Regions from separate parts of the Mesorhizobium kamtschaticum genome, predicted to be linked through region 1. Evidence: riboswitches for the same ligand, from Rfam matches in the RefSeq annotation. Region 1 holds a riboswitch; each other region holds the start of a gene.
What was found. Region 1 has a riboswitch for cobalamin ahead of AC0V7N_RS20550 (CbtB domain-containing protein). Riboswitches for the same ligand answer to the same signal wherever they lie in the genome.
Positions count from the first base shown of each region.

Region 2: linked by a shared signal. The riboswitch ahead of bluB (5,6-dimethylbenzimidazole synthase) and the one ahead of AC0V7N_RS20550 (CbtB domain-containing protein) in region 1 are both predicted to bind cobalamin.
Region 3: linked by a shared signal. The riboswitch ahead of AC0V7N_RS27755 (DUF1636 family protein) and the one ahead of AC0V7N_RS20550 (CbtB domain-containing protein) in region 1 are both predicted to bind cobalamin.
Region 4: linked by a shared signal. The riboswitch ahead of AC0V7N_RS02630 (aromatic ring-hydroxylating oxygenase subunit alpha) and the one ahead of AC0V7N_RS20550 (CbtB domain-containing protein) in region 1 are both predicted to bind cobalamin.

Region 1 covers NZ_CM149691.1:4,161,955-4,169,708, forward strand. Annotated here, with positions in the region: gene mgtE (magnesium transporter) at 1-60, shown strand, start outside; gene AC0V7N_RS20525 (MerR family transcriptional regulator) at 213-599, shown strand; gene AC0V7N_RS20530 (methyltransferase family protein) at 606-1,082, opposite strand; partial or broken gene AC0V7N_RS20535 (heparan-alpha-glucosaminide N-acetyltransferase) at 1,079-2,078, opposite strand; gene AC0V7N_RS20540 (MFS transporter) at 2,304-3,503, shown strand; gene AC0V7N_RS20545 (aromatic ring-hydroxylating oxygenase subunit alpha) at 3,507-4,676, opposite strand; cobalamin riboswitch at 4,820-5,017, shown strand; gene AC0V7N_RS20550 (CbtB domain-containing protein) at 5,051-5,230, shown strand; gene AC0V7N_RS20555 (CbtA family protein) at 5,246-6,055, shown strand; gene cobU (bifunctional adenosylcobinamide kinase/adenosylcobinamide-phosphate guanylyltransferase) at 6,048-6,563, shown strand; gene cobO (cob(I)yrinic acid a,c-diamide adenosyltransferase) at 6,565-7,179, shown strand; gene cbiB (adenosylcobinamide-phosphate synthase CbiB) at 7,176-7,754, opposite strand, start outside.
Region 2 covers NZ_CM149691.1:6,076,856-6,084,609, forward strand. Annotated here, with positions in the region: gene AC0V7N_RS30275 (exodeoxyribonuclease VII small subunit) at 38-289, opposite strand; gene AC0V7N_RS30280 (histone deacetylase family protein) at 293-1,219, opposite strand; cobalamin riboswitch at 1,342-1,521, shown strand; partial or broken gene bluB (5,6-dimethylbenzimidazole synthase) at 1,642-2,151, shown strand; partial or broken gene AC0V7N_RS30290 (hypothetical protein) at 2,316-3,298, opposite strand; gene AC0V7N_RS30295 (TetR/AcrR family transcriptional regulator) at 3,402-4,001, opposite strand; gene AC0V7N_RS30300 (MFS transporter) at 4,120-5,343, shown strand; gene AC0V7N_RS30305 (GNAT family N-acetyltransferase) at 5,388-5,930, opposite strand; gene ribB (3,4-dihydroxy-2-butanone-4-phosphate synthase) at 5,964-7,064, opposite strand; gene aroC (chorismate synthase) at 7,182-7,754, opposite strand, start outside.
Region 3 covers NZ_CM149691.1:5,572,586-5,580,339, forward strand. Annotated here, with positions in the region: gene AC0V7N_RS27730 (HlyD family secretion protein) at 1-752, opposite strand, end outside; gene AC0V7N_RS27735 (MarR family winged helix-turn-helix transcriptional regulator) at 749-1,228, opposite strand; gene AC0V7N_RS27740 (FecCD family ABC transporter permease) at 1,366-2,415, opposite strand; gene AC0V7N_RS27745 (ABC transporter substrate-binding protein) at 2,415-3,362, opposite strand; gene AC0V7N_RS27750 (ABC transporter ATP-binding protein) at 3,407-4,195, opposite strand; gene AC0V7N_RS27755 (DUF1636 family protein) at 4,176-4,586, opposite strand; cobalamin riboswitch at 4,678-4,883, opposite strand; gene AC0V7N_RS27760 (substrate-binding domain-containing protein) at 5,108-5,425, shown strand; gene AC0V7N_RS27765 (GyrI-like domain-containing protein) at 5,376-6,209, shown strand; gene AC0V7N_RS27770 (antibiotic biosynthesis monooxygenase family protein) at 6,265-6,579, opposite strand; gene AC0V7N_RS27775 (bifunctional helix-turn-helix transcriptional regulator/GNAT family N-acetyltransferase) at 6,838-7,754, opposite strand, start outside.
Region 4 covers NZ_CM149691.1:556,434-564,187, forward strand. Annotated here, with positions in the region: gene bglA (beta-galactosidase BglA) at 1-1,319, shown strand, start outside; gene AC0V7N_RS02615 (ABC transporter ATP-binding protein) at 1,351-2,463, shown strand; gene AC0V7N_RS02620 (DUF680 domain-containing protein) at 2,544-2,783, opposite strand; gene AC0V7N_RS02625 (DUF680 domain-containing protein) at 2,848-3,048, opposite strand; cobalamin riboswitch at 3,543-3,743, shown strand; gene AC0V7N_RS02630 (aromatic ring-hydroxylating oxygenase subunit alpha) at 3,856-5,103, shown strand; gene AC0V7N_RS02635 (FAD-binding oxidoreductase) at 5,124-6,224, shown strand; gene AC0V7N_RS02640 (sugar ABC transporter ATP-binding protein) at 6,746-7,754, shown strand, end outside.

The DNA.
Region 1 (7,754 bases):
GATGTCGTCGGCTTCTTCGCCTTCCTCGGCCTTGCCACCTGGTGGTTCGCCGTGCCGTGAAGGTACAAGCGTCCCTCAATTGACTTTTACGTAAATGCCGTGCGAGGCTCGCGCGGGGCGCTGCATCGATTCCGGCGTGGCAAGGGTTTGGTTCGGGACAGAAGGCGACGCCGCATGGCGATCGCCAGGGATTCCGGCATGCGGGAGTGACAATGCGGGAATATTATTCGATCACTGAGCTGACCCGCGAATTCGACGTGTCGACGCGGACGCTGCGCTTCTATGAGGACGAGGGGCTGGTGCAACCGGTGCGGCGTGGCCGCACGCGGCTGTTTCGCCCGTCCGACCGCCATCTCATCCGGCAGATCATGCGCGGCAAAAGGCTCGGCTTCTCGATCAACGAGATCCGCGAAATCATCCAGATGTACAAGGAGCCGCCCGGCGAGGTCGGTCAACTCAAGCTGATGATCAAGCGTATCGAGGAAAAGCGCGAGGATTTGCGGCAAAAGCGCCGCGACCTCGAGGAGACGCTCGCCGAACTCGACCAGGCCGAGGAATCCTGCGTCGAGCGGCTGGTGGAGCTCGGTGTCAACACGTAGCGCTGCTCAAATCCAGCGCCGAACCCTTTTGGCGTAGTCGCGGTATTTCTTGCCGAATTTCGCCGCCAGGATCTTTTCCTCGCCCTCGATCGCGACCTTCTGCGTGGCGAATGCGGCGATGAACGCCAGCGGCAGGAACCAGACGATCCCCGAGACAAAGGCGACGCCGATCAACAGCAGCGTGTTGGCGAGATACATCGGGTTGCGGGTGATGCCGAAGGGGCCCGTGGTGACGAGGTGGTCGGGCACCGCGTTGGGGTTGAGCGTGGTCTTGGCCCGCATCATGGTGCGGATGGCGGTGAACCAGAGTGCCGCGACGCCGAACAGCGCCACCCAGCCGGCGGCGAACAGCAGGTCGCCCAGAAGGTCGCCGATCCAGGGCAGGGGATAGAACATACCGAGGATGATGCTGATGGCGATCGCCGCAGTGTAGATCACCGGCGGCCATGGGATCACCCCGGGCTTCGGCTGGGTTTCGGTCATTGCGTTCCTCCCTCGTCCATCTTGTCTTCAGTCTGGGCCGTGCAACTGCCGGCCAGATCGCCCAGATGCGCCCGGAATTCCGCACTCTGGTCGTTGTTCTCGAGCCGATCAAGCGTGGCCTCGCCCTCGATCGTCGTCAGCATGCAACTGCAATAGCTGGTGCAGAAGGTTGCGTTGCGCGTCTGCTCGCATGAGCGCTGGCAGGTTTTCAGGAAATTGACCTGTGGGGTTTCGACCTGGGCAGGCATGACCTGCGAAAACAGCCAGACGCAGCCGATCAGCAGCGGCTGGTGGATCAGGTAGAAAGCGAGGCTATGGCGGCCGATGAAGAGCAGCGGATTGGCCCAGCGGCCGGGCGCTAGTCTCGCCAGCCGCGCTCGTATACCGGCGGCGGAAGCGAGTTTCGCCACCCCGATGCCGACAAGCACCGCGCCGAACCATGGAAACAGCGGCACATAGTCGTTGGAGCGCGGATTGATCGCCGACAGGCCGATCCACCACAGCCAGGGGTGGTCCAGGGCCTCGAAGCGCAGATAGATGGGCGCGGCGATGACGAGCGCGGCGACGACAAGCGTCAGCAGGGCCGGCAGCCGCAGGAAGGCGAGGCCGAGCAGGCTGGCGAGCGCGATCTCGTGCAGTATGCCGAAGAAGATGAAGCCGTCCGGCGTGGCGATGCGGGTGACCACCGAAATGGCGATCGCCGCACCGGCAACCATGGCGAAACGCTTCCAAAAACCGTTCCAGCGGATCTGCTGGCCGTGCGCCAGGTACAGGCTGACGCCGACCAGGAACAGGAAGGTCGAGGCGATGCAGCGTGCGTAAGATCTTCCACCAGCCGAAGGCGGTGAGGCCGGGATCGGTGTAGCCGAAGAATTCCAGATCCCAGGTGAAATGATAGCTCGCCATGGCCAGCAGCGCGATGCCGCGCACGATATCGATGGCGACGATGCGCCTGGATGGCTCCGGAACGGGTGCGGTCGGCGTGTCGATGGTCATGGTCTCGCGATCTGATTCAGCCCCGCCTGAGGACTATCACGGTTGGGCGGGACAGAAGAAGGCCGGGAGCACGGCGATGCAGGCACCGGGATCGAGCGACGCTTTGGGCCAGAGCCGGGAAGCCATTGACCGGTTTCGCTTTTTGCCGGTTACGCGTCGGTTTCCTCTTAATCGCCCGGGATCGACCACGGCAGATTTGACCGGCGATTCTGCTTTGGGGAAGCAATGTCCACCCATGTGCGCCATCCGATCTGGCTCCCGGCCCTCAAGGCCGCGGATGCGCGCACCTTCGCTTCACTCTACGCGGTCGAATCCTTCGCCCGCGCCACGGTTTCGAGCGTCATCCCGATCCAGGCCTACGAAATCCTCCACAACGAGCAGATCGTCTCGATCCTCTACACCATCGTGGCGCTGCTCGGCCTGTCGGTGACCTTGTTCATGCCGATGCTGATCCGCCGTTTTGCCCGGCGCTGGGTCTACACGGCAGGCGCCTGCCTGCTCGCCATCGGCTCGCTGTTCTTCGTCACCCACACGCTTGCCGGGCAGCTGGCCGGCATGCTGTGCCGCGTCATGGGCGCCAGCGCGCTGTCGATCACGCTCAACCTCTACATCATGGACCACATCCGCAAGACCGACTTCATGCAGGCCGAATCGCTGCGCATGGCATGGTCGATGTTCGCCTGGACCGGCGGGCCGACGCTCGGCATCTTCCTCTACACACGCTTCGGCATCTATGCCGCGCATGGCGCGGTGGCGGTGTTCGCGCTGGCCCTGCTGGCGCTGTTCTGGACCTATCGGCTGGGCGACAACCAGTCGATCCGGTCCGGCAAGACCCGGCCGGCCAACCCGCTCGCCAATATCGGCCGCTTCATTGCGCAGCCGAGGCTGAGGCTCGCCTGGTTGATCGCCTTCGGCCGGTCCTGCTTCTGGTCGACATTCTTCGTCTATGGACCGCTGTTCATGGTCATCACCGGCGAGGGCGAACTGGCCGGCGGCCTGCTGGTCTCGGCCGGCAATGCGCTGCTGTTCATGGCGATCTTCTGGGGCAAGGCGGGAAAACGCTTTGGCGGACGCAAGACCATGACCTTTGCCTATTTCGCCATGTCGGCAATGCTGCTGGCGGCGGGCACGGTGGGAGCGACCGCACCGTTGCTGACCGGCGCTTTCCTGCTTGGTGGCGCGTTCTTCACCATAGCGCTCGACGCGCTGGGCTCGACCGCCTTCATGCGCTCGGTGCGCTCCTATGAGCGGGCGCAGATGGCGGCGGTCTACCGCACCTATCTCGACTTTTCCGAGCTGACGCCGCCGCTGGTCTATTCCGTCGTGCTGATCTTCTTCGGACTGGGCTCGGTGTTCATCACGCTCAGCCTGCTGGCCGCTGTATGCGGCTTTGTGACGTGGCGGTATCTGCCGAAGTCTTTGTGAGGATCACGGCGAAAGCGCCGCGTGGCGCTCGCGCACCCAATTGTGGAAACGGTGCAGGTCATATTCCTCCGGCATCAGCACGCCGGCTTCGTGGCGCATCGAGCGCAGGCCCTTCTGGTTGACCTCGCAGATCGCCGCATCCTCTTCCAGCACCTGTGTGCCGAAGGCGACGATGTTGTCGATGTCGGTCGCGGCGAGCGCCTCGGGCGCGAACAGCCATTCGGCGACAAGCTCCGTCTGTTCGGGGCCGAGCGGTACCAGCCGAACGGTCCTGACATAATCGACATGGCCGACTATGAACATCGACGGCAGGCTGGTGGCGTAGGTCTGGCCGGCGGCACGTTCGGCCGGTGTCAGGCCTGAGAAGACCGGCCCATGCGTCTGGCCATCGCGTGACCAGGTTTCGGCGCCGGCGCGCAGGCCGCCGGAAAACTCCGGCGCGTCATTGTCGGCGTGGCGGGTCCATTCGGGATCGTCATGCCGGCTCATCAGGCCGCGGCCATAGATCGGCACCAGCCGCGACAAATCCTTGTGGACGCCCGGGCAGTGCAGGCACTCGTTGAAGTTTTCCCAAAAGATCTTCCAGTTGCAGTTCATCACCTTGCGCAGCACATGGCCTGAGACCAGTGTTTCCAGCGGCCAGTTGCCGAGATTGCCGGAGGCGGGATCGAAGGATTCCTGCGCCAAGCCCGCCGCATCCTGCTGCAGATTGATGAAGACGAAACCGCGCCACACCGACAGCGCGACGCGATAAAGCGGGTGGTCGGCCTTGTCGAAGCCGTCCGGTAGCGATTTCGACGGTACGCGCACGAGGTCACCACGCAGCGAATAGGACCAGGCGTGGTAGGGGCATGTGATCAGCCGCGCCTTCAGCCGGCCCTCGCTCTCCTGGCACAGCTGCGAGCCGCGATGGCGGCAGGTGTTGTGGAAGGCGCGGAGCTCGCCGGTGTCGTCGCGCAGCACGATGACGTCCTGCGTGCCGATGCGGAATCGGCGGAAGGCCAGCGGCTGGGCCAGATCGGCCTCGCGACAGACGAGCAGCCAGTTTTTGTACCAGATGGCATCAAGGTCGCGTTGATAGGCTGCCGCATCCCAATAAGCCGATGCGGGCAGCGTCGGTTCGGCCCGGGTCAGGCCGTTATAGGGATCGCGCTCGCTGGCAATGGGCTGCATGGCTGGCTTCCTGTGAGGACGCCAGCCGACACCCGGCCAGTGCAATTGTCAATTGTCGTGCCCAGGACCAACTGTCTTGTCGGCATGGCGCAATCGCGCTGTTTGCCGGCGGAATTTGGTTTGCCGCGTGTCGTGATTTTCCCTATAGTCATACAGTCGTCGGTTCCGTTTTGGAGCCAAGAGGGAATGCGGTGCGGGCTGACTTGTTGCCCAATGCCGTGGCTGCCCCCGCAACTGTGTGCGGTAGTCCTCTCCATATGCCACTGAAGATTCGTCTTCGGGAAGGTGGAGAAGGGCGCTGATCCGCGAGCCAGGAGACCTGCCGACGACGGCAAAACTGACAGGCCCTCGGGTGGAGGGTGAAAGGACAAGATATGACTACCACTTCCATCTCCCTCGGCGCCTCCGTCTCCTCGCAGTCGCGCTTCATGCAGCTGGCGCTCGCCGCGCTGCTCGGCACCTTCATCATCGGCTTTGTCGGCTTCTCGCACATCGATGCGGTCCACAATGCCGGTCATGATAACCGGCATTCGATGGCGTTTCCCTGCCACTGACGAGGATCTGACATCATGAATCTGTTTCGCAACGTCGTGTTCATCGCGGCGATCGCTGGGCTCGTGGCCGGCGTCGTCCTCGCCTGCATGCAGGCCTATGCCACCGTGCCGCTGATCCTCAAGGCGGAAGTCTACGAACAGGCCGAAGGCGGCCACAAGCATGAACACGCCGCGGCACCGACCGATGCCGCCAGCGGCAACGCAATGAGCTCCGCGGCTCCTGCGGCATCGAACGCCATGAGCACTGCCGCGCCGGCCCCGGCTGAGGCTGCCGCTCCGGCCGAAGACGAGGGCTGGGCGCCGGCCGACGGTTTCGAGCGCTTTGCTTTCAACGTCGTCTCCAACGTCGTCACCGGCATCGGCTTCGCGCTGATCCTGGTCGCGGTTTCGGAATTCGCCGGCGGCATCGGCAATTGGCGCCAGGGCGTGTTCTGGGGCCTGGCCGGCTTTGCCGTGTTCACGCTGGCGCCCGGCCTCGGCCTGCCGCCGGAACTGCCGGCGATGCCGGCGGCCGACCTGACGCAGCGCCAGATCTGGTGGGTGGCGACCGTGATCGCGACCGCCATCGGGCTCGGCCTGATCGCGTTCCGCAAATCGCTGCCGCTGGCCATCCTTGCCGTGGCGCTGATCGTCGCTCCGCACATTGTCGGCGCGCCGCAGCCCGACAGCTTCGAAACGCCGATCCCGGAAGGCCTGCACCACCAGTTCGTGGTGGCGGTGACGGTGACCAATCTGGTGTTCTGGCTGGTGCTTGGCGCCGTCGTCGGCGTGGTGCGCGGACGCTTCACCGGCACCGCGACCAGCCTGCGCGACAGCTTTGCCTGATCGAAGCTCGCTGACCTTCATCATCGGCGGCGCGCGCTCCGGCAAGAGCGCGCACGCCGAAACCCTGGCGACGGCGTTGTCGTCACCATGGACCTATATCGCCACGGCTGAAGCCTATGACGACGAGATGCGTGAGCGCATCGCACTGCACCGCTCGCGGCGCGGTGAGGGCTGGATGACCATCGACGCACCGCTCGATCTTGCCGACGCGCTTGAGGCCTTGCCAGACGATCAGCCGGTGCTTGTCGACTGCCTGACGCTGTGGCTGACCAATCACATGCTGGCCGATCACGATCTCGAGCTGGAATGCCGGCGGCTGGCGGACGTGCTGTCGCGGCCGCGCGGGCCCTGGTTCGTGGTCTCCAACGAAGTCGGCCAAGGCATCGTGCCGGACAATGCCCTGGCGCGCCGTTTTCGCGATGCCGCTGGACGGCTCAACCAGCAGGTCGCGGCGATCGCCGATACGGTGCTGCTGATGGTGGCGGGGCTGCCGCTCAAGGTGAAATGAGATGACCGACATCGACGATAAGGATGAAGAACGCCACCGCGCCAAGATGGCGAAGCGCAAGGCGGTGCAGGACGCCGAGGTGGCGAGCAAAACGGTCGAAAAGGGGCTGCTGATCGTCAACACCGGTCCGGGCAAGGGCAAGACGACGGCCGCCTTTGGCCTGGCGCTCAGAATGCTCGGCTATGGCAAGCGCGTCGGCGTCGTCCAGTTCATCAAGGGCAAGTGGCACACCGGCGAGAAGGATGCGTTTGCCGCCTTCGGCGATCGCGTCGTCTGGCACGCGATGGGCGAGGGCTTTACCTGGGAAACACAGGATCTGAAGCGCGACATCGCGGCGGCGGAAGCTGCCTGGGCCAAGGCGCTGGAGTTGATCGCCGATCCCTCGATCAGCCTCGTCGTGCTCGACGAGCTCAACATCGCGCTGCGTTACGATTATCTCGATCTCGAAAAGGTGGTTGGTGCGCTGAAGGCCCGCCGCGAGGGCCTGCATGTCGTCGTCACCGGCCGCAACGCCAAGCCGGCGCTGGTCGAGGCCGCTGATCTGGTCACCGAGATGGGCGTGACCAAGCACCATTTTTCGGCAGGCGTGAAAGCGCAGCAGGGGATCGAGTTCTAGAACACCAGAACCGCGATCACCGAAACCACCCCGAAGAGCGCAATCAGCAAATAATCGGCGACGCGATAAAGTTTCAGCGCCCGCCTGATGTCGCCGCTGTCGACGTCGCGGCGGCCGCCTTCGCCCATGAAGACGTCGTCGACCACGATGCCGCCATAGCTGCGCGGCCCGGCCAGTGCCAGACCAAGCGCGCCGGCCATGGCGGCTTCCGGCCAGCCGGCATTGGGGGAGCGGTGCTTTCTCGCATCGCGCCCCACCGCTTGCCAGGCACTGCGGGGGTCGGCATCCCTGACCAGGAAAGCCGCCAGCACGATCAGCAGCGCGGTCAGCCGCGACGCCGGCAGGTTGATCCAGTCGTCGAAGCGCGCGGCGGCCCAGCCGAAGGCCTGGTGACGCGGGGTGCGATGGCCGATCATCGAATCGGCGGTGTTGGCGGCCTTGTAGGCGGCACCGCCGGCCAGCCCGCCGACGCCGGTCCAGAAGGCGGGGGCGACGATGCCGTCGGAAAAATTCTCGGCCAGGCTTTCGATCGCGGCACGGCAGACGGCGGCGCGGTCGAGCGCTTCGGGATCGCG
Region 2 (7,754 bases), 1.9 Mb from region 1:
TGATCGTGTCCAAAAGCCGGTAAGGCTGCTCCGTGCCTCAGTCCGCGTCGAGCGGCTCGGTGCCAACCGGCTTGCCGTCGCGCGACAGCCTGATCTTCTCGACCTTGTCCTCGGCGGCTTTCAGCAGCCGGTCGCAATGCGCCTTCAGCGCCTCGCCGCGCTCATAGATCTTGATCGACTGGTCGAGCGGCACGTCGCCACGCTCCAGATCATCGACGATCTTCTCCAAAGCGTCGAGTGCCTGCTCGAAGCTCATCGCCTTGACGTCTTCGTTGGTCTCAGCAGCCATCATTCATCCTTTCATCAGTCGGCCGACATGGGCGGCGACCGAAAATGCCAGTCCCTGCAGATCGTAGCCGCCCTCGAGCAGGCTGACGAGCCGGTTGCCGCTGTGGCGGGCCGCACGCTGCATCAGCTGGCCGGTCGCCCAGTCGAAATCGTCTTCGGTCAGATTGATCTCGGCCAGCGGATCGCGGTGGTGCGCATCGAAGCCGGCCGAAATGATGATCAGATCGGGCGCGAAATTGTCGAGCGCCGGCAGGACGCGCGACAGGAAGGCATCGCGAAACACCTCGCTGCCGGTCTGCGGCGCCAAGGGCGCGTTGACGATGTTGCCGGCGCCAATCTCGCTCTTCGCGCCGGTGCCGGGATAAAGCGGCATCTGGTGCGTTGAACAATAGAGCACCGACGGATCGTCCCAGAAAATATCCTGCGTGCCGTTGCCATGGTGCACGTCCCAGTCGACGACGGCGACGCGCTCGACGCCATGCTTCTTCTGGGCATAGCGCGCGGCGATCGCCGCCGTGTTGAAGAAGCAGAAGCCCATCGCGGTGGTCTTTTCGGCATGGTGGCCGGGCGGCCGCGCGGCAACGAAGACATTGTCGGCTCGGCCTGAAAAAACATCGTCGACGGCGGCGTTGGCGGCGCCGATCGCGGTGATCACCGCTTGCCAGCTCTTCGGGCTGGCGGTGGTGTCGGCATCGACGCGGGCAAGGCCTTCTTCGGGAATGGCGGCGCGGATGCGCGCGACGAAATCGGCGGGATGCGCGTAGAGGATCGTCGCCTCGTCGCCCTCCGGCGCCTTGACGCGTTCGAGCGCGGCAAAGGCTTCGTCGTCGAGGACACGCTCGATAGCGCGCAAGCGGTCCGGCCGCTCGGGGTGGCCCGGCGGCGTGAGGTGCTCGAGGAAGATCGGGTGGGTGTAGAGACGAGTTGCCATGTTCCCTATCTAATGCCCCGGCGCCGCGATGGCCATGCATTGCGGCTTGATGGGCTGGGGAAAATCACGCTTGCGTCCATTCGTGTCGCTGCGGGCATTGGCGGCGCCGGCGCTTCGGCGTAAGGTTTCCGCCACTGCCTGGTGCCCGCCGCGAGCGGGAGAATCGGGAACACGGTTGAATTCCGTGGCGTGCCCAACGCTGTGAGGGGGACCGCGCCGGTAAATGCCACTGTCGATGACGGGAAGGCACCGGACGCGGGTTGATCCCGAGCCAGAAGACCGGCCTGGCAGGCATCGTCATCCGCATGGTCAGGCGGGCGGCATTGATTGCAATCGCAAGGGGACAAGCGATGCCGGAAACTATGACCGCTCCTATCGGCGACGGGTTTGACCAGATGGCGCGCGACGCGGTCTACCGTGCCATGTTCACACGGCGCGACGTGCGCAGCCATTTCCTGCCTACCGGGCTCGACGATGAGGTGCTGGCGCGGCTGCTACTTGCCGCCCATCACGCACCATCGGTCGGCTTCATGCAGCCGTGGAATTTCATTGTCATCCGCGATGCCGCACGACGGGAGAAGGTGCGCGACCTGTTCCTGGCCGCGCGAGAGCAGGAACTGCCTGAAATCGAGGCCGAAAGACAGGCGCTCTACCGCAAGCTCAAGCTGGAAGGCATCTGCGAAAGCGCGCTCAACATCTGCATCACTTGCGACCGCCAGCGCTCGCAGGGCTCACCGCTTGGACGCTGGCACAATCCGGAGATGGATCTCTACAGCACGGTCTGCGCGGTGCAGAATTTCTGGCTGGCCGCGCGGGCCGAGGGCGTTGGGGTCGGCTGGGTCAGCATCATCGAGCCGCAAGCGTTGAAAAGCCTGCTGTCCATTCCCGAGCACGTGACGCCGGTGGCCTATCTCTGCGTCGGCCGTGTCTCGGAATTCGCGCCCAAACCGGACCTCGAAACGCATGGCTGGGGCCGACGCCTGCCGCTGCCCGAATTGATCATGAGCGAAACGTTTTGCGGGCAAGGCGAGGCGCAGCTCAAGTCAGCGGTGGCGTGCCTCAACGCCGTCGATGCCGCGCCGGCGCAGCCCGCCGATCAGCGCGTCGCGCCCGCCGTGCCCCAGCGCGACCCGCCGAACGAGGCGAGCGCCTTGTCCTTCAATTCCCTGAACTTCGACGATGCCTCGGCAAGCCGGGCATCCCAGGCGGGATCGGGCACCTGTCCGGCGATGGTCTTGAAATAGACCTGCATCAGGCACGCGATGGCGAAGGGCTCGATGAAGGCCGCCTTGAAGGCCCAGGCGAAGACGATGGCGAGCACGAAAGCCCAGCCGGCGAGTTGCCCGGGCATCATGAACAAAATGGCGGCGGCCGGGGCCAGCATCAGCAGGAAAATGACGAAAGAGACGCCCCACATGATGACCGCCAGCCAGACAGCGTTCTTGACCATGGTCTTGCCGTTCTGGGCATAGAGCACGACGCCTTGCCGCGCCGTCTCGAAGGGCGAGGACGAATTGATGCGGATGTTGTAGCCGAGGATGATCTCGTCGACATAGGTCAGCGACAGGCGGATCACCGTGTTGATGAAGAGACCAGGCCGCTCAGACCTGGAATGGGCAGGAAAGCGGCGATGCCGCCGAGCAGGCCGGTGATGGCGCGGATGGCGCCCTTGACCAGCTGGTCGACGACGAAAAGGATGTTGGCCTCGGCGAAACGCTCCGTCACGACCTGCTTTGCATAGGCGATCTGGTTCTGGCCGTCGGGAACATCCCGGCCATCGATCAGATGGACCATGACGGCGATATGGCCGGCCTTGACGACGTAGAGGATGTATTCGCGGATCCAGTAGACGGCGATCGAGACGATGCCGAAACCGACCACGCCACCCCACAGGGCGAAGGACATTGGCCCGTCTGGATCGGTGGAGATATGGCCGACGCCATAGCCAACGGAGGCGCCGGTGCCGGTCGCCATGATGTAGGCCAGCGTGATGCCGAAATAGACGATCATGCGAAAGACAATGAAGGGCCAGGTCCTGATCATGATGGACACCGACCGGCCGATCTCGAAATCCCACATGGCTCCGAATCCCCCTCAGAGATGGGCGAGGAGGATGCGCTCTGCCTGAAGATTGTCAATCGGGGCGGTGGCCAGCGAGGCGCCCAACAGGGATTTGGGTCTGTTATGAACCTGGTTTTCTGAGCAGGCCCTCCAGCAGCTGCTTGAACGCCGCCACCACCATCTTCGATGTCGCTTCGGGGTCGTTCGAATTGGCGATTCGCTGCGCCGCCTGGCTGCTGGCGCCATTGATCAGCCGGGCGGCGGTCTCGGGATCGACGCTCGGGACGACCACCCCTTCCCCCTGCAGCGCGGTCAGATGATCGGTCATTGAACCGACGCAGGCATTGGCATTCGACCAAAGTGCTGGATCACCCAGCACGGCTGGACCATCCCGGAACATGATGCGCTGGATTTCCGGCTCCAGCGCCATCTCGATATAGGTCGTGCATTCGTCGACGAAGTGTTGCCAGCGAGTCGGCGCTTTCGAGGCGACCTCATTCACCCGAGCAGCCATCTCGCGGTCGATTTCGGCGATAACCGCCTCCAGCAGTCCCTTCTTGTCACCGAAGTGATGATAGAGTGCGCCGCGCGTCAGTCCGGCCGAGGCAGTGAAATCATCCATCGACGCTTCGGCGTAGCCTGTCGTGCCGAAAGCCTGGCGGGCCGCGGCGATCAGCTTGGCGCGCGTCTCGGCAATCATCTCCTTGCGGGGTCTGTGCATTCTGTCTGGCCTTATCCACATACGTTCCGTATGCCAATTGACATACGTCGCGTATGGTCTATCTAATCCTCATACGCCCCGTATGTAATTGGCAGATCGCCTTTTGTCGAGGAACCCCATGCAAAACCCCTATGCTGAGATCTTTCGTGCTCCGGGAGCGAAGGGCTTCGCGGCCGCCGGCTTCATCGCGCGCCTGCCGATCGCCATGGCGCCGATCGGCATTGTGGCCATGCTGTCGCAGACGCGCGGCGAATACTGGCTGGCGGGTGCGGTCTCGGCGACGTTTGCTCTGGGCAACGCATTCGTTTCACCGCAAACGTCGAGGCTGGTGGATCGCCTTGGTCAGACGCGGGTTGCGGTCCCTACCACCCTCATCGCCTTTATCGCCTTTGCGGTGCTGATTGTTGCGGCCAATCAGGACTGGCCGGTATGGACGCTATTCGCGTCGGCGCTGGCGGCAGCCGCCATGCCCAGCATGCCGGCAATGGTTCGCGCGCGCTGGACCGAGCTTTTTCGCGGACGTCCCCAAATGAACACTGCATTCGCCTTCGAGTCGGTCGCGGACGAGCTGGTCTATATTCTCGGCGCATCGCTTTCGGTGGGACTCAGCGCCGCGCTGTTTCCGGAAGCCGGCGTCCTGGCAAGCACGCTGTTTCTTGCCATTGGCTGGGCGGCGTTCATCCTGCAGCGTTCGAGCGAACCACAAGTGCGGCCGGTTGGTCATGGCTCCAGCGGCTCGGCCATCCGTCTGCGGCCGGTGCAGATCATCACCTTCGCCATAATCTTCGTTGGCGCGACCTTCGCGACGACGGAGGTCAGCACGATAGCGCTCACCAAGGAACTCGGCCAGCCGAGTGCCGCCAGCCTCGTCATCGGCGTCTATGCAGTGGGATCGTTCATGCTCGGCATCGTGGTCGGCGCGCTCAACCTGAAGGCGCCACTGCAGCGGCAACTCGCCATTGCAGTCGCTGTCCTTGCGCTCAGCACATTGCTGCCGCTCACCGCCGGCTCGCTGCCGCTGCTCGCATTGACCGTGTTCCTTAGTGGCGTAGCGATCTCGCCGACCTTCATCACCGCTTTCGGCCTGATCGAGCGGCACGTGCCGGAAGCGATGCTGACCGAGGGCATCACCTGGGTGACCACCGGCATCGGCATCGGCATGGCGCTGGGCGCGTTTGTCGCCGGCGCGGTGGTGGATGCGTTCGGCGCCCAGAGCGGGTTCTGGGTGTCGGTGGCATCAGGCACAATTGCCTTGATCACCGTGCTGCTTGGCCAGCGCAGCCTTGCCACCCGCGAATGCGACCTGGATGGGTGTGAGGCTGCCGCGGTTCCCGCGGAATAGTGTCCAGCGCGCGCCGTCCGTCGGGGCGGAACGCGCCGTTCGCTTTAGGCAGACGGGCTTGACACATCGGCCCTTCGGGCTCGTGCCAGCGCAAAAAGCATTGTTGGCGCGCCGTGCAGCATCACCTCTTGTTCCAAGGCGAAGCCGCATTTCTCCAGCACGCGCCGCGATGCCGGATTGGCGTCACGGGCGAGGCCAATGACCCGGTCGGCATGCAGGGGACCGAACGCGGCCTGCAGCGCCGCCGTGACCAGTTCCGTGGCATAGCCATGGCCCCAGCTCTGGGGATGAAGATGGTAGGATAGGTTCAGGCCGTCGAAATCCGCCGAGACGGTGACGCCGCCGAAGCCGATCAGCTTGCCATCGGCCTCGACCGCCCAGCGGCCAAAGCCATGCTTGTCCCAATGGCCGATGTCGCGCGCCAGCCTGGCGGCGCTCTGCTGAGGCGTGTCCGCAACAGGATCGGGGCGATGGGCGACAAGTTCCCGGCGTGAGAAGAGATCGATCAGGAAATCCAGATCAGCCTGCGCCGGGCGGCGCAGCAAAAGCCGCTCGCTGCGCTGGCTCAGAGGCAATGACGCGTTCATCCCGTCATCTCCGCAAAGGGATCGGTTACCCCTTCAGAGGATCTCGGTCTTGGCGATGTGTATGCCAAAGCCTTCGAGGCCGACATAGTGGCGCTCGCGTGAGGCGATCAGGTTGATCGAGGAAATGCCGAGATCTTTCAGGATCTGCGCGCCGAGGCCGATCTCGCGCCATTCGTTCTCGCGCCGGCGGGCCTCTTCGTGATCCTCGCGATCGCCGCTCAGCGGGCGCTTGCGCTCCTGGTGGGCGACACCGACCGAACCCTCTCTGAGATAGACGATGACGCCGCGCTTGCGCTCGCCCATCGCTTTCATGATGGCGTCGAGCCGATGGCTGGTGCCGAAGACGTCGGTCACCACATCCTCGGAATGCAGGCGCACCGGTACGTCCTCGCCGTCACGGATGTCGCCGAAGACAACGGCGACGTGATGCATCGTGTCCCACGGAAGCGTGTAGGTGAAGACCTGCGCCTTGCCGCCAAGCGTGTCGATATCGGAGCAGGCGACGCGCTCGACCAGCGTTTCCTTGCGCTGGCGGTAGGCGATGAGGTCGGCGACCGACACCTGCTTCAGACCATGCTCTTCGGCGAAGGCCTGCACCTGCGGGCCGCGCTTGACGGTACCGTCGTCATTGACCAGTTCGGAAATGACGCCGATCGGCGGCAGGCCGGCGAGCTTGCAGAGATCGACGGCGGCTTCCGTATGGCCCGAACGCATCAACACGCCGCCTTCGCGCGCGATCAGCGGAAAGATGTGGCCGGGGCGGACGAAATCGGAGGCGCCGACATTGCCGTTGGCAAGGTTGCGCACGGTCAGCGTGCGGTCGTCGGCCGAAATGCCCGTCGTCGTGCCATGCTTGAAATCGACGCTGACGGTGAAGGCGGTGGTGTGGGCGGAATCATTGTCGGCGACCATCGGCTGCAGGTTGAGCCGCTTGGCTTCCTCGCGCGGCATCGGCGTGCAGACGATGCCCGAGGTGTTGCGCACGATGAAGGCCATCTTCTCCGGCGTGCAATGGACGGCGGCGACGATCAGATCGCCTTCGTTCTCGCGCCCGTCATCGTCCATGACGACGACGATCTCGCCGCGTTCGAAGGCCCGAATGGCTTCGACAATCTTCTTCTGGTCGTAAGGCATGGACGCTCGCTTTGCTCGCAGGGCAGTAGGGGAATAAGGCAGTAAGGCAGTAGGGGAAAGGAAAATTTTGGCTGTTTCGGCAGGCTGCGTAACATACTGCCCTACTGCCCTACTGCCCTATTCCCCTCCCTTCCCCGTCTGTCCCCGATGACGCAGATAATGATCGGCGATGGCGCAAGCAACCATCGCTTCGCCGATCGGCACGGCGCGGATGCCGACGCAGGGGTCATGCCGGCCCTTGGTCATCACCTCGACGTCGTTGCCGTCCTTGTCGATCGACTTGCGCGGCGTCAGGATCGACGAGGTCGGCTTGACGGCGAAGCGCGCAATGATCGCCTGGCCGGTCGAGATGCCGCCGAGGATGCCGCCGGCATTGTTGGCCAGGAACACCGGCTTGCCGTCATTGCCGATACGCATCTCGTCGGCATTCTGTTCGCCGGTGATGCGTGCCGCCTCGAAGCCGTTGCCAATCTCGACGCCCTTGACGGCGTTGATAGACATCAGCCCGGAGGCGATGTCTTGGTCGAGCTTGGCGTAGATCGGCGCGCCAAGCCCCGGCGGAACGCCATCGGCAACGATCTCGATCACCGCGCCGACCGAGGAACCGGCCTTGCGGATGCCGTCGAGATACTGTGTGAAGACCGGAACGGAAGCGGGATCGGGCGTGAAGAACGGGTTCTCGGCGTCACC
Region 3 (7,754 bases), 1.4 Mb from region 1:
ACGCCGTCAGCGGGCGCCTTCACCGTGGTCTGCGCCAGGTTGTAGGCAGCCTTGTCGCGCGCGGCGAGTGCGGCCATCACGGTCGGATGCTTGTCGGTTTCGATGTCAGGGTTGCCGCCGAGCGCGGCCTTGGCACTGATGATGCCCTGCTGGGCAACGGCGACCTGCTGCTTTGCCTTGTCGAGCTCGTTGCGGGCCTCATCCAGCGACGATTTGGCGTTGATGCCTTTCTGGGCGAGGTCGGCGGCGCGGTCATATTGCGACTGGGCGTAGTCGACCTCGCTGCTGGCGGACTTTTCCTGCGCCGTCGACTGGCTGTAGGCAGCGCGCAGCTGCTCGACATTGAGGCGCGCGCCGGCAACCGCGGCGTCGGCCTGGGCAAGCGCGATCCGGTAGGGTTCGGGGTCGATGGTGAACAGAAGGTCGCCCTGCTTGACCATCTGATGGTCCGATATGGCAACCTGGACGATGCGGCCGGCCGTATCCGAGGCGATCGACACCTTGGCCTGCTGCAGATTGGCGTTCTCCGTCTCCTGATAGCGTCCGCCGGTCACCCAGACGTAGCCGCCACCGATGATCAGGGCGGCCGGCAGAGCGAACATCAAAAAGAAGCGGCCCATGCGGCGCTTCTTCTTCGGCGCCGGGACCGGTTGTACGGGAGGAGCGACCGCGACAGGGGCGACAACCGGCTTGGCCGGCGCTTCCATCTCCACCTTGGCGGTGTCTTTTTCGACCTTGGCTACCGCGTTCATGCTGCTGCGCCTTTCGCAGGCTCGACTTTTTCCGAGGACGCGGTATCGCCGTCCCCGAGATTCTGCGCCATCGCATCGAGCGCCCTGATCAGGACGCGACGGTCCTCCGGCGAAACGCCGACAAGCGATTCCTCATAGACTTCGCCGGCGAGGCTCTTGACCTCGGCATAGGCAGCGCTCGCCTTGGCGGTTGGGAAAATCATGCGCACGCGGCGGTCGGCGGCGTCGGCGCGGCGTTCGATCCAGCCGCCCTCCTCCATCCGGTCGACAAGACGCGAGACGCTGATCGGCTCGATTTCGAGCAGTTCAGCGAGCCGGGCCTGGGTGACGCCTTCCTCTTTGGCGACACGCACCATAAGCCGCCATTGCGCGGACGACAGGCCAAGCCCGCTGGCGCGCGTCTCGAAACGCTTGCGCAGCAGACGCTGCACGTCGTGGATCAAAAATCCCAATCTGTCTATGCCATCTGAAACCATGAGCGGTATATATAATAAGCGTGCTTATTATTCAAGCCGCGGCGTTGTGTATGACGCCGCGCAACGCGATCGTGGTTGGCGATCGGTGAGCGCCATGACCCCTTGGAAGACAGACGGACCGGGAGAACCAGCCGTTTTCACAGGCGGTTTCGCACGACCAGCGTGACGACAAAGAAGGCGCCAAGCGAGCTGGTGATGATGCCGATCGGCAGTTCCTGCGGCGGCAGCAAGGTCCGCGCCAAGAGATCGCTTGCCAGCAGGAGCACCGCTCCGAACAACGCACAGCTTGCGATCAGGCGCAGATGCAAGGGACCCGCCAGCGGCCGCGACAGATGCGGGATCATCAATCCGACAAAGCCGATGACGCCGGCGACCGAGACGAGAATTGCCGTCGAGAAGGCGGCAACGAGAAACGTCGTCCTGCGCATCCGCGCCACCGGCACACCGAGGCTTTCGGCAGCACTTTCGCCGGCCAGGAAGGCGTCCAGCCTGCGGTGGTTCCACAACCCATAGGCCGCGATCGTGCCGGCCCCCAAAGCACCCAGCCAGACATTATCCCAACGCGCCAGCCCGAGCCCGCCCATCGTCCAGAACAGCACCGAGTGGGCCGCGCGCTGATCGCCGGCAAACACCAGATAATTGGTCAATGCCGTGAACAGGAAGGAGACGGCAAGGCCGGCAAGGATCAGCCGTTCCGGCCCTTGCCCCCTCACCCGCGCGACCAGCAACAGGACAATGCAGGCGGCCAGTATGCCGCCGGTGAAGGCCGCGACCGGCAAGGTCCAGATGCCAAAACTGTCGCCAAAGACGGTGATGACGGAAACCGCACCAGCGGCAGCCCCCGAGGACAGGCCGAACAGGAAGGGATCGGCGAGATCGTTGCGGGTCACCGTCTGCAGCAGTGCGCCTGTTATGCCGAGGCCGCCGCCAACACACGCCGCCAGGATCGTGCGCGGCAGCCTGAGATCGACGACGATCTTGCCGACGGGACCCGACACCTGGTGTTCATTCAACCCGACGGCATGGCCAAGGGCGGCAATGACGTCGGTCAGCGGGATCAGTGTCGAACCATAGGCGATCGACAGCAGCACGAGAGCGGCGACCGCCACCGCGCCCGCCGCCATCGCCAGCGCGAATGCCTTGTGCCCTGAAAGCGCGCCGGATTCATGCCCAGGGGCAAATAGCATCAGAACGCTTCCGGATGCATCGCCTTGGCGATCTTGGCGATCGCTTCGATGTTCGCCGGTCCGGGTGTCAATTCGGCATAGCGCAGCGCCACGAAGCGCTCGTTCTTGACCGCGTCCGTCTCCTTCATCGCCGGATGCGCTTTCAAAAAATCGAGCAATTTCTTGTAGCCGCCGCCATCCTGGTAATCGAGCAGGATGAGGAATTGCGGATTGCGCGACGCCACCGTTTCCCAGTCCGTATTGCCCCAGCTGGTGTCCAGGTCAGCCATGATGTTGTCGCCGCCGGCCGCCGTGATCATGGTGCTGGGAATAGCGAATTTTCCGGCGGTGAATGGCTTGTCCTCACCGGAATCATAGAGGAACACCCGCGTCCCCTTGGCGTTGCCGACCTTGGCGGTGATATCGGCCAATTGCGCCTTCCAGTCTGAGACGAGCTTTTCCGCTTCGGCATCCTTGCCAAAAATCTTGCCCAGCTTTTCGACGTCGCCATACAGAAGGTCCATCGAGGCGGCAGGCCTGGTTTTGTCGAGATGGACGCAGCTTTCAGTCAGCACCAGCGTCTTGATGCCGTGCGGGGCGAGCGTGTCGGGGGTCACGTCACCGCCCGGCTTCATGCCATAGTACCAGCCGGCGAAGAAGAAATCGGGCTCGACCGCGACGAGGTTCTCGAGCGTCGGGTATTTGGGCGCCAGTTCCGGGATGGACCCCTGCTCGGCCTTGAATTCTGGGCCGACCTTATACCATCCGGTGATGCCGGTCAGGCCGATGATCGACGGCTGCAGCTTCAGCGCGAAGGCCATCTCGGCCATGTTGAGATCGTGGATGACGGCGCGCTTGGGTGGCGCGTCGAAGGTCAGCGGTTTGCCGCAGCTATCGACCGTGACGGGAAAAGCGAAGGCTGTCGAGGCCAGCAGCGAGAGGACGAGCGACAAAGCGAGACGTTTCACGGATTTTGCTCCTTGGTTGAACAGGGTCGGATGAAGGGTTTTGGTCAGGACGGCGGCGCGGCACGGTTCGGAACATCGAACACGGTCAGTTCGCGATCCTCGGTGGGATGGCGCAGGCGAAACACGTCGACGCCGAAAATCTCGCGGATCAACTGTTGGGTCAGCGCTTCGCGCGGTGCCGCCAGCGCATGCAGCCGGGCTTCATGCATCACCGCGACCCTGGTGGCGAAGGGCGCCACCAACGCCAGATCGTGCAGCACGGCGATCACCGTCATGCCGAAGCCGGCCACAAGTTCGAGAAGCTCGCCGCGGGCTCGCGGGTCGAGATGGTTGGTCGGCTCATCGAGGAACAACACTTTCGGTTGCTGTGCGATGGCGCGCGCCAGTTGGGCGCGTTGGCGTTCCCCGCCCGACAGCGAGCCGATGCTTCGGCCAAGCAGCGGCAACAGTCCGGTCCGGCGCAGCGCGTCCACGACAATGTCGCGTTCCTCGCTCCGGCGCCTCAGGCCGGCATGCGGGACGCGGCCAAGCTCGACATAGTCGATCACCGCCAGCCGCGGATCCGGCTGGTCGGTCTGGCCGACGACGGCGATATGCAATGCCCGTTCGGCGGCTGAAATCCTGTCCAGGCGGCGCCCGCCAAGCTTCACCTCACCCGAACTTGGCCTGAGCATGCCCGACAGCATGCGCAGCAGCGTCGTCTTGCCGGCGCCGTTGGGGCCGATAATGGCGAGGCGATCACCAGCGGCGACCGACAGGCTGACCGCATGGACCAGAGCCCGGCCATTTGCCGTCGCGCCGAGGTCGCGCGCTTCAAGGAGCGGCGTTGTCATCGGCCGTCCCCGCAGGCTTGGCCGGTGCCGGGATGCGGGCCAGCGTCTTGCCGGCCAGCCGCGGCGGACGTTGTCCGGAATTGCACCAGCCGTCTGCCAGCGACGCGTAGAGCCTGGCAAATCGCACGAGATCGCCGGCGTCGGCCTCGGCGTCGATGGAGCCGAAGAGATAGGCGGCCTTGCCCGGCGCCCGGAAGGCTACCGTCAGCGGCCGCGCGCAGCCCGCCATGCATTCGACGCCTTCGATCGCGAAGCCATGCGCCACGGCGGGGTCATGGTGAGCGGAGAGCCGGGAACGCAAATCGTTGCACAAGGCTTCGCCCGACCTGACCCCGGTCGGGACGTCACGGCAAAGCGTGCACACGATGATGCGATGGATGAAGCCGTCCAACTTTCCGTCACTTTCCAAAACTGGCGACGGAAGGATGTTGGCGAGCCGGCCGACAAGACCGACGTCCACGTTTCCTCCCGGCACACCCCGTCCGGTCAACTCAGTGATGGCAGGTCTCCTGGCTCGCGGGTCTCGGCTCAATCCTGCCTTCCCAGCCTTGCCGGCCAGTGGCATGTCGGATCTTGCTCACCGCTTACAGTTGCGGGGGCAGCCACGGTCTCGACCTTTGAGGGTCTCACCGTGTTCCCTTTTCACCCCTTGCCTTTCGGCGCGGGGACCATCACCGGGTCATCGTAGTTTTGCCCCGGGCGCATCGCAACGATTCTTTTCGACTGAACCTGTCACCATCTCGGCACCCGCAGCCTGCGGCCTGATCAGAAAGGGGCGTGCCGCATCTCCATCTGTAATGTAATAACAGAACCTATAAAGCGATATCCTCTGCCGCTGTCAATCCCCTGTCGCGAGCCATTGCCGGCTTCGACGATCTCGAGTGGGCAGACTATTTCGAACCTCGGCTGACGTTGATCGCGCAACCCTGCAACGAGATCGGCCACAGGGCCGCGCAGATGCTTGTCGAACGGATCAACGGATTGACCGCCGCGCCGCGCTCCATCAGGCTGAAATCAACGCTTGTCGTCAGAGATTCTGCGCCGCCCCGGCCGTTTCCTGATCTGCGGCTGCGGCGAGCGCTTCCCGATCATTGCCGCGCTGATTGCACGCCACGCGCAATTTCGATCAAACTGGCCATCGACGCGGTCAGTAATGTCAGCGCGCCAAATGCGAGGAGCCATGAACCCGACCGAGAAAGCGCTGTGGTTTGTCGAGAGCCATCTGCCTGAGGCAATCTCGCTTGACGACGTCGCCCAAGGCAGCGGCGTGTCGCGCTTCCATGTGACGCGCGCCTTCGGCGCCGCCACCGGCCGCTCGGTGATGGGTTATATGCGCGCGCGCCGGTTGACCGAGGCGGCGCGCAGGCTGGCCGGCGGGGCGCCCGACATCCTCTCGGTGGCGCTCGACGCCGGCTACAACTCGCATGAGGCTTTCACCCGGGCCTTCCGCGATCAGTTCGGCACCACGCCGGAACTGGTGCGGGCGCAAGGTTCGACCAAGACCCTCGACCTCGTGGAGCCGATCCTGATGGACCAGTCCCTTCTCGCCAACCTCGAACCGCCACGCTTCGAGACCAGCCGGCCGTTCCTGATCGCGGGGCTCGGCGAACGCTACAGCTGCGAAACCAGCGCCGCCATTCCGATGCAGTGGCAGCGCTTCGGCCCCTATATCGGCAACATTCCGGGCGAGACCGGCGACGTTGCCTATGGCGTCTGCGTCAATGGCGACGACGCGGGCAATTTCGATTACATCGCCGGTGTCGAGGTCTCGGACTTTTCCGACCTTCCCAGGGAATTCAGCCGTGTGCGCATACCGGCGCAGAAATATGCGGTGTTTTCGCATCGCGAACACATCTCGACCATCCGCCGCACCGTCAACACGATCTGGAACAAATGGCTGCCCGCCTCCGGGCACGAAATATCGGACGCGCCCGAATTCGAGCGCTATGGCCCGGAGTTCGATCCGCGCAGCGGCAATGGCGGGCTGGAGATCTGGATACCGGTGAAGTCATAAGTACCGAGCAGACCGTACCTTGGCATGTGGCCAAGGCGCGGTCCGCCGCTCCGCCTTACTCCACGGTGAGAGCGACCTCATAGAGGCCGGGATGGGCCTGACCCAAAGCCTGGTTGCGATCGAGAAAACCGCTGCTGCGCAGATGCTCGAAGACCCGCCGCATGGCCGCTTGGTCCTGCGCCTGGGCGTAATTGACGACACGCGTGCCGTCGAGACTTCGGTGCAGGCTGGCGGACATCCAGCCGGGAACGCTGCGGCAACTCGTTGCCGCCTCCTGCAGTAGGTCGATCAACGCCTGCTGTCCGCCTTCGGGCACGGTGAAAACATTGATCTGAGTGATGATGCCGGTGTCGGCGCGAATGATGGGCATTCTCTCTTCTCCTTCGTTGGCGCCTGGCAAACGAAGGAACGCCGATCCGCGAAAACCCCGAACGCCAAGCCGGGCGTAAAAGCACGCCGTGGGCTTGCCGTGGGTTCCCATATGGGATGGGAACGGAGCTTCCAACCGGTGGAAGGGAGCGGGCTTACCGTTTGCCGCTCCAGGGTCCTTTTCGACCCGCGTTTCATAGCATCGGCGCAAACGACCAACAACCGCGCATCACCAAAACAGGCCCCGGACAGGGTTTGCCTAGAGATCGAGATCCCAGTTCTGGCCAACCAGATCCTTGCCGAAGGAATGGTGAGGCTCTTCCTCGATCAGTTTGAAGCCGGCCGCCTGGTAGATGTGCCGGGCGGCGGTCAGGATGTCGTTGGTCCACAAGGTCAGCGTCTTGTAGTCCTTGGCGCGGGCAAAGCCGATGCACTCCTCGACCAGCCGCTTGCCGATACCGAGGCCGCGCGCCGACGGTTCGACATAGAGCAGGCGCAGCTTCGCCACCTGATCCGATTTGCGCACGACGAAGACCGAGCCGACGACCTCGCCATCGCGCTCGGCGATCCAGCTGCGCTCCCATTTCGGGTCGAAGGATTTGACGAAGGCCGCCAGGATTTCGGCGACCAGCGCCTCATAGGTTTCGTCCCAGCCATAGTCCCGCGCGTAGAGCATCCCTTGCCGGCGGATGATCCAGCCGATGTCGCCGACCTGCAGCGGCCGCAACAGATAGGGGATTTTCGGCTCGGCGCCTTCGCTCAACAGCGCCTGGACCGTGCGCATGGATTTCACCAGCCGGTCCTGCTCCGACGCGGGCAGCCGATCGAGCAAGGCCGCGACCTGGTCGTGCGAATCCTTGTTCAGTGGCGCGAAGGCATTCCGGCCCGCCGGCGTCAGCGCAATCGCCGATTGCCTGGCGTCCGAAACCAGCGTCGACCTGGAGATCAGGTGAAGGCGCTCGAACTTCTTCAGCAAACGGCTGACATAACCGGCGTCGAGGCCGAGATCGCGTCCAAGGTCGGTCGCGGTCAAACCGTCGCGATGCGCCAACTCGTAGAGCACGCGCGCCTCGGTTAGGGAAAAGGCGCTTTTCAGCAGCCCTTCGTCGAGCAGCCCGATCTGGCGGGTGTAGAAGCGGTTGAAAGCCCGCACCGCATCGATCAGCTCTTTGTTGG
Region 4 (7,754 bases), 3.6 Mb from region 1:
CGCACACGGCAGACAGCCATCCGTGGTTCAAGGAAAGCCGGGCGAGCCGAACCAATCCGAAGGCGGACTGGTATGTCTGGGCGGACGCAAGGCCCGACGGCACGCCGCCCAACAACTGGCTGTCGATCTTCGGTGGGTCGGCCTGGCAGTGGGACACCAGCCGCCAGCAATATTATCTGCACAATTTCCTGGCCGAGCAACCGGACCTCAACTTCCACAACCGCGAAGTCCAGGACGCGCTGCTCGATGTCACCCGCTTCTGGCTGGAACGCGGCGTCGACGGCTTTCGCCTCGACACGATCAATTTCTACTTCCACAGCCAGGGCCTGGAAAACAATCCGCCGCTGCCGCCGGAGGAGCGCAACGACCAGACCGCGCCGGCGGTCAATCCCTACAATTATCAGGACCATATCTACGACAAGAGCCGACCGGAAAACCTCGGCTTCCTCGAACGCTTCCGCGCCCTGCTCGACGAATATCCGGCGACCGCCGCTGTCGGCGAGGTCGGCGATTCGCAGCGCGGGCTGGAGGTCGTGGCGGCCTATACCGCCGGCGGCAAGCGCGTGCACATGTGCTATTCCTTCGACTTCCTGGCGCCGGAAAAGATCAGCGCGGACAAGGTCCGCTCGGTGCTGGAAGCCTTCGGCAAGGTCGCCAGCGACGGCTGGTCGTGCTGGGCTTTTTCCAACCATGACGTGATGCGCCCGGCCTCGCGCTGGGCCGCCAGCGAAGCCGACCCGATCGCCTATCTCAAGGTCATCTCGGCATTGCTGATGTCGCTGCGCGGCTCTGTCTGCCTCTACCAGGGCGAAGAGCTCGGGCTCGGCGAAGCCGAGTTGCGCTTCGAGGATTTGCAGGATCCGTATGGCATCCGCTTCTGGCCGGAATTCAAGGGCCGCGACGGCTGCCGCACGCCCATGGTGTGGGATGGCAGCGCCAAGAACGGCGGCTTCTCCCAGGCAAAGCCCTGGTTGCCGGTGCCGGCCAAGCATCTGGCACAAGCAGTCAATGTCCAGCAGGGCGACCAGGCTTCGCTGCTCGAGCACTATCGGCGCTTCCTCACCTTCCGCCGCGCCCATCCGGCACTGGCCAAGGGCGATATCACCTTCATCGAAAGTGAGGGCGACACCGTCGCCTTCACACGCCGGGCGGGCAACGAGCAGATTGTCTGCGTCTTCAACCTCGGCGCCAAGCCGGCCAAGGTTGACCTTGGCAGCCGATCCCTGCAACCTTTGCCGGGACACGGGTTTTCCGGGCAGGCGAGCCCCGGTTCGATCGAGCTTGGCGGTTACGGCGCCTGGTTCGGGCGCATCGACTGAAATCTTTGAGGAAATCACTGGGAGGAAACCAATGGCCGATGTCAATCTGAGACAAGTGAAGAAGTCCTACGGCAATCTCAACATTCTCCATGGCATCGACCTCGATATCAAATCGGGCGAGTTCATCGTCTTCGTCGGTCCGTCGGGCTGCGGCAAGTCGACCTTGCTGCGCTCCATCGCCGGGCTCGAGGAAATCACGTCGGGCGAGTTGAAGATCGACGGCGAAGTGGTCAATGACGTGCCGCCGTCCAAGCGCGGCATCGCCATGGTGTTCCAGTCCTACGCGCTCTATCCGCACATGACCGTCTACGACAACATGGCGTTCTCGATGAAGATCGGCAAGGAGAACAAGGCCGAGATCGACCGGCGCGTGAAGCAGGCCGCCGAAATCCTGCAGCTGACCAAATATCTCGACCGGCTGCCCAAGGCGATGTCGGGCGGGCAGCGCCAGCGCGTCGCCATCGGCCGCGCCATCGTGCGCAATCCGAAAGTGTTCCTGTTCGACGAGCCGCTGTCGAACCTTGATGCCGCACTGCGCGTCGCCACGCGTATCGAGATCGCCAAGCTTAAGGAATCGATGCCCAACACGACCATGATCTACGTCACCCACGACCAGGTCGAGGCGATGACGCTCGCCGACCGCATCGTGGTGTTGAAGGACGGCCATATCGAGCAGGTCGGTACGCCGATGGATCTCTACAAGAAGCCTGGCAATCTGTTCGTCGCCCAGTTCATCGGCTCGCCGGCCATGAACATCCTGCCGGCGACGATCGACAAGACCGGCAGCCCAACCGTCGTCAGCCATGTCGGCGGGCGCAAGGCTACGGTGCCGATTACGACGCCTGTCTCGGCCAAGGGGGCGGCGGTGAGCTTCGGCGTGCGGCCGGAGGATCTGATCGTCGCCACCGGCGCGGATTATCTGTTCGAGGGAACAGTCGATTATGTCGAGCAGCTCGGCGAGGTTCAGCTGGTCTATGTCGACATCGGCCGCGCCGACCTGCCGCTGGTGACCAAGCTGCCTGGCAATGTCGAGGTCAAGCGCGGCTCGACGCTGCGGCTGAGCGCCAATGGCGAGGATCTGCATATCTTCGATGCGGACGGACATTCCTTCGCACTTCAGAAGCCGGAAGCAAAAGCGGCTTAAGACAGAACCCCGTCTCGACGGCGTAAAAAAGAGCGGCGAGCTATGCCCGCCGCTCTTTTTCTAGAGGTCGACTTCGGCTGTTAGTGGTTGCCGAAGCGGTCCCGGTCGCTGCTCTGAGGGATCGACTTCTGCACGTCGCTCGATGAATTGAGCAGCTTGTAGACGGGCGAGCCGTTTTCGCGGATCGAAGCCGTGCGCGAGTTGTCAACCGAAGTTGCGGCAGGCTGGTTGGCGCCATTGGAGCCATAGTTGTCGCTGCCGGCGAAGGCGCTGCCGGAGATGGCCAGAACGGCGGCGGCAGCAAGGATGATCTTCTTCATTTCAAGTCTCCTGAATTTCTAGATTGCCGGGACAGCGGGGTATGCCCACTGTCCCCTGCGGCTGTTAGTTGTTGCCGAAAAGGTTGCGGTCAGCGCCCGGCTGAGCAGGCGCCTGAGTGGCCGGGGCCGACTTCTTGGTCGAAGCGGTGTACTGGCTGTCGACAGCCGTGGCTGCCGGGGCATTCGAACCGTAGTGGTCGCTACCCGCGAAGGCGCTGCCGGAAATGGCCAGAAGGGCGGCGGCAGTGAGAACAATCTTTTTCATTTTGGGCACTCCAGTATTTTTCCGTCCGTCTAGCGGCGTGTCTTGGGATTAAAATCGCGTCGTTCGGACAGCCCCGATGTGGGAAAGCCAGTTGGCCGTTTCCAATCACGAAGTTGTTCCGCGTGGACCAAGAATCCACCACTTGAAATTGTGCCAAGGCCTTCTACGTCATGTATTTTTGTTTTTGATATCATACTGTTAGGCAAAACCAGCGCCGCGATCACCGACTGTATCGGAGGCTCAGCGTTCACACCGTGATGCACGCACCGTCAATAGAAACGAACCGTTCGGTTCGATTTTAGAATCTGCTAATAGTCACTTTCCGATACCGTTAGCCTTTTAGCGCCCATTCCGGGGTCGATTCTGATAGCCGGTACAGCCGTCACCGCGACGATTTTCGTGGACCGCGATTCTTGACCCGATCGTTGTGCATGCGTGTCGCGCCACATGGATGCGATGTCGCTTTCATGCCGATGTCGCCAGCGCTGTCGTGATTAGATCATGTCATCTCAGGTGCCGCTTCGTGACGATGGAGCGGAGAATTGGGAAGCCGGTCAGATTCCGGCGCTGCCCCCGCAACGGTGGTGGAGTTCAAGTCGCAACGGGAGACCACTGGGCAAAAGCCTGGGAAGGTGTCGCGATCGTCTGCAAGGACACTCCAGAGCCCGGAAACCAGCCCGAGAATTTGAACTCGACTGATCGCGGTGGGCGGTCAAGAGGCGGATGGCGCATGTCGGCTTTCGCCGGTCTGCGCCTAATCCTTCCTCAATCACCACCAGTTCAGTCCTTGAAGTATGAGGACAGGACATGGATACGCGCAACGACATGCTGAGGCTCTTGAACAGCCGCAGGGACGGATTCTCGCTCGAGCAGCCCTTCTACACGGATCCCGATTTCTTCAAACTGGACATGGAGCTGATCTGGTATCGCGACTGGCTGTTCATCGGCCATGATTGCGAACTGCCCAAGCCCGGCAGCTTCATCACCGTGCAGATCGGCGACTATCCGGTCGTGCTGGTGCGCGATCAGCAGGGCAAGATCAATGCCTTCCACAATTCCTGCCGCCATCGCGGCAGCCGCGTCTGCAATACCGACAAGGGCACGGCGGCCAAGCTGGTCTGTCCCTATCATCAGTGGACCTACGAGCTGGACGGAAGGCTGCTGTTCGCCCGCCAAATGGCCGACGGCTTCGACAAGAGCCAGTTCGGCCTGAAGCCGGTCGCCTGCGAAAGCGTGGCCGGCTATATCTTCATCTGCCTGGCCAAGGAGCCCGCCGACTTCGCGCCGATGCGGGCGATGATCGAACCCTATCTCAAGCCGCACCGGCTCAGCGAAGCAAAGATCGCCTTCGAGAGCACGATCGTCGAGAAGGGCAACTGGAAGCTGGTCTGGGAAAACAACCGCGAGTGCTACCATTGCGCCGGCAATCATCCGGAGCTGTGCAAGACCTTCCCGGAAGCCCCGACAGTGACCGGCGTGCAAGGCGCCGACAGCGACCCGGAGATGCTGGCGCATTGGGCCAAATGCGAGGCAACCGGCCTGCCGAGCAAGTTCCGCATCGACCCGGCCGGGCAATACCGCGCCACCCGCGCGCCGCTGCTGCGCGATGCTGTCAGCTACACGATGACCGGCAAGCGGGCGGTGAAGAAGAACCTCTCCGACACAGTCTCGGCCGACCGTATCGGCACCTTGATGCACTATCACTATCCGACGACCTGGAACCACATCCTGATCGACCATGCCGTCACCTTCCGCGTGCTGCCGATCAGCGCCACGGAAACGGCGGTGACGACCAAATGGCTGGTCCACAAGGATGCGGTCGAGGGCGTCGACTACGATCTCGCCGAGCTCACCCATGTCTGGACCGAGACCAATGACCAGGACCGCCGCATCGTCGAGGAAAACGCCTTCGGCATCCTGTCGCCGGCCTATGAACCTGGTCCCTATTCGGAGTTGCATGAGGGTGGCGTGATCCAGTTCGTCGACTGGTACGCGCGCTTCATCGGTCCGCGCCTTGCCGGAGATGGCAGGCCGGCGTTGCGCAATGTCGCCTGAGAGGTTGAGGGATGAACGCGATGACTGACCTTGGCCTCTATCGCCATCTCGACCAGATGGCGCCCTGGAACGACAGGCTGCAGGTGCTGGAAGTGATCGGCGTCACCGACGAAGCGCCTGACGTGAAGACCTTCACCTTCCGCTCCGACAACCAGACCTGGTTCCGCTACAAGCCGGGCCAGTTCGTGACGCTGGAGCTGCCGACGTCGGACGGGCCGCTGATGCGCACCTATACGCTGTCGTCCTCGCCGTCGCGGCCATTCTCGATCGCCGTGACGGTGAAGGCGCAGGCCGGCAGCATCGGCACGCGTTGGATGTTCGATCACCTGAAGCCCGGCTCGCACGTCAAGGCCTATGGGCCGGCGGGCGACTTTTCGCTGCACAGCCATCCAGCGGCCAAATATCTGTTCATCTCGGCCGGTTCCGGCGTGACGCCGATGATGTCGATGCTGCGCTGGCTGAACGACTGCGCGCCATGGACCGATGTCGGCTTCGTCAATTGCGCGCGGCGCGCCGAAGAGATCATCTTCCGCAAGGAGCTCGAACTGCTCGGCGGCCATATGCCGGGCCTATCGCTCGGCTTCATGATCGAGGAGCGGTCGAGCCGCGAGGGCTGGTACGGCCATATGGGCCGTATCGACGCCATCCGGCTGCCGCTGCTGGCGCCCGATTTCCGCGAACGCGAGATCTTCTGCTGTGGTCCGGACCCCTTCATGCGCGCCGTGCGCGGCATGCTGGACGCCGCCGGATTCGACATGACGAAATACCACCAGGAGAGCTTTGCCGCGCCCGCGGTGGAGGAAATCCCGGCACCGTTCGCAGCACCGGCGCAGGACGGCGTCGCCGTTCCCGTCGAAGCCGCAACACCGATCCGCTTCGCGCTTTCGGACGTCGACGCCGAGTGCGTCGCCGGCCAGACCGTGCTGCAGACCGCGCGCTCGTCGGGCGTGCGGATCCCGGCGGCCTGCGAATTCGGCCTGTGCGGAACCTGTAAGGTGAAGAAAGTCTCCGGCGCCGTCGAGATGAGCCACAATGGCGGCATCCTCGATCACGAGATCGACGACGGCTTCATCCTCGCCTGTTGCTCGAAGCCGTTGTCGGCTCTCGAAATCGAGGCGTAGACAATAGGGCGGGTTAGCGCGGCATGGTCCTCAGCCGCTCCGACGACGAACGCCACGCTTCGTAGCAAGGCGGCACCGGATGAGACGACGAGGCAGGCCTACGCTCAAGGCGCGGCCTTCGTGCCTGTCCTGGACATGGGACGGCGTCATAGCGGCGCCCTGCCCCTTCCGCCTTTTTTCGGCAGAGTCTTCTCCGTTAAATCGACCGTCCCGCACGAGCCGCAACGTGGCTTGCGGTTCGGTCCTTCTAGCCCTTCCCCCGTGAACCATCGGCGGAACAATTCCGTGAACACCATCCCTTGTCGAGCACGCCACGAATTGGGGCGGCCTCGATAATCGTTTGTTTTTCCATGGTTTTTCTAAATCCAGAGGAACTCCTCCGGTCTCCAAATTTTAAAGTTTGCGCATCACTTGACATTTGTCGATCGAAACTTGACTATTGTCAGCATCGGCATTTGGGCGGGAGATCACGTGCCGATCGGCATCCGACAGGGATTATCCGAAGTCATGGGAGGACGATGGTGGAGCTGTTGCTCGAAGTGGAGGGGCTGAAGAAGTCCTTTGGTGGCGTCGCCGCCTTGCGCGACGGCCGCTTTCAGCTTCGCGCCGGCACGGTTCACGCGCTCTGCGGCGGCAATGGCGCCGGCAAGTCGACCTTTCTGAAGATCCTGATGGGCATCCAAAAGCGTGATGCCGGCTCGATCCGCCGCCGCGGCAAGGACGTGGAATTCGCCAGCCCCGCCGACGCGCTGGCCTCGGGGATCGCCATCATCGAGCAGGAACTGAGCCCGGTTCCCCACATGACGGTCGCCGAGAACATCTATCTCGGCCGCGAACCCAAGGCGCGGTTCGGCGGCATCGATTTTCGCGGCATGAACCGCGCCGCGCAGAAGCTTCTGGACGACCTCGAATTCGACATTCGAGCCACCCAATACATGATGAACCTCTCGGTCGCGCAGAGGCAGCTGGTCGAGATCGCCAAGGCGCTCAGCCACGACGCCGAGGTCATCTTCATGGACGAACCGACGTCGGCGATCGGCGAGCGGGAGGCACAGCACCTGTTTGCCGCGATTGGCCGCCTGCGGAAGCAGGGCCGCGGCATCGTCTACGTGTCGCATCGCCTGTCGGAAATATTCCAGGTCGCCGATTCCTACACGGTCTTCCGGGACGGTTCCTATGTCGGCAGCGGGGCACTTGCCGAGATCGACCGGCCCGGCCTGATCCGCATGATCGTCGGCCGTGAACTGTCCGAGGAATACGTCAAGACCAACACGCCGACCGAGGAAACCGGACTCGAAATTGCCGGGCTGACCTGCCCGAACAAGATCGAGGACATCTCCTTTGCGGCACGCAAGGGCGAGATCTTCGGCATTTACGGGCTGATGGGGGCTGGGCGGACGGAAATCTTCAATTGCCTGTTCGGGCTCGACAGGCCTTCGGCCGGAACCATTGCCATCGACGGAACCCCGGTCGCCATTTCGAAGCCGGCGGATGCGATGGCGCATGGCCTGGCGCTGGTCACCGAGGATC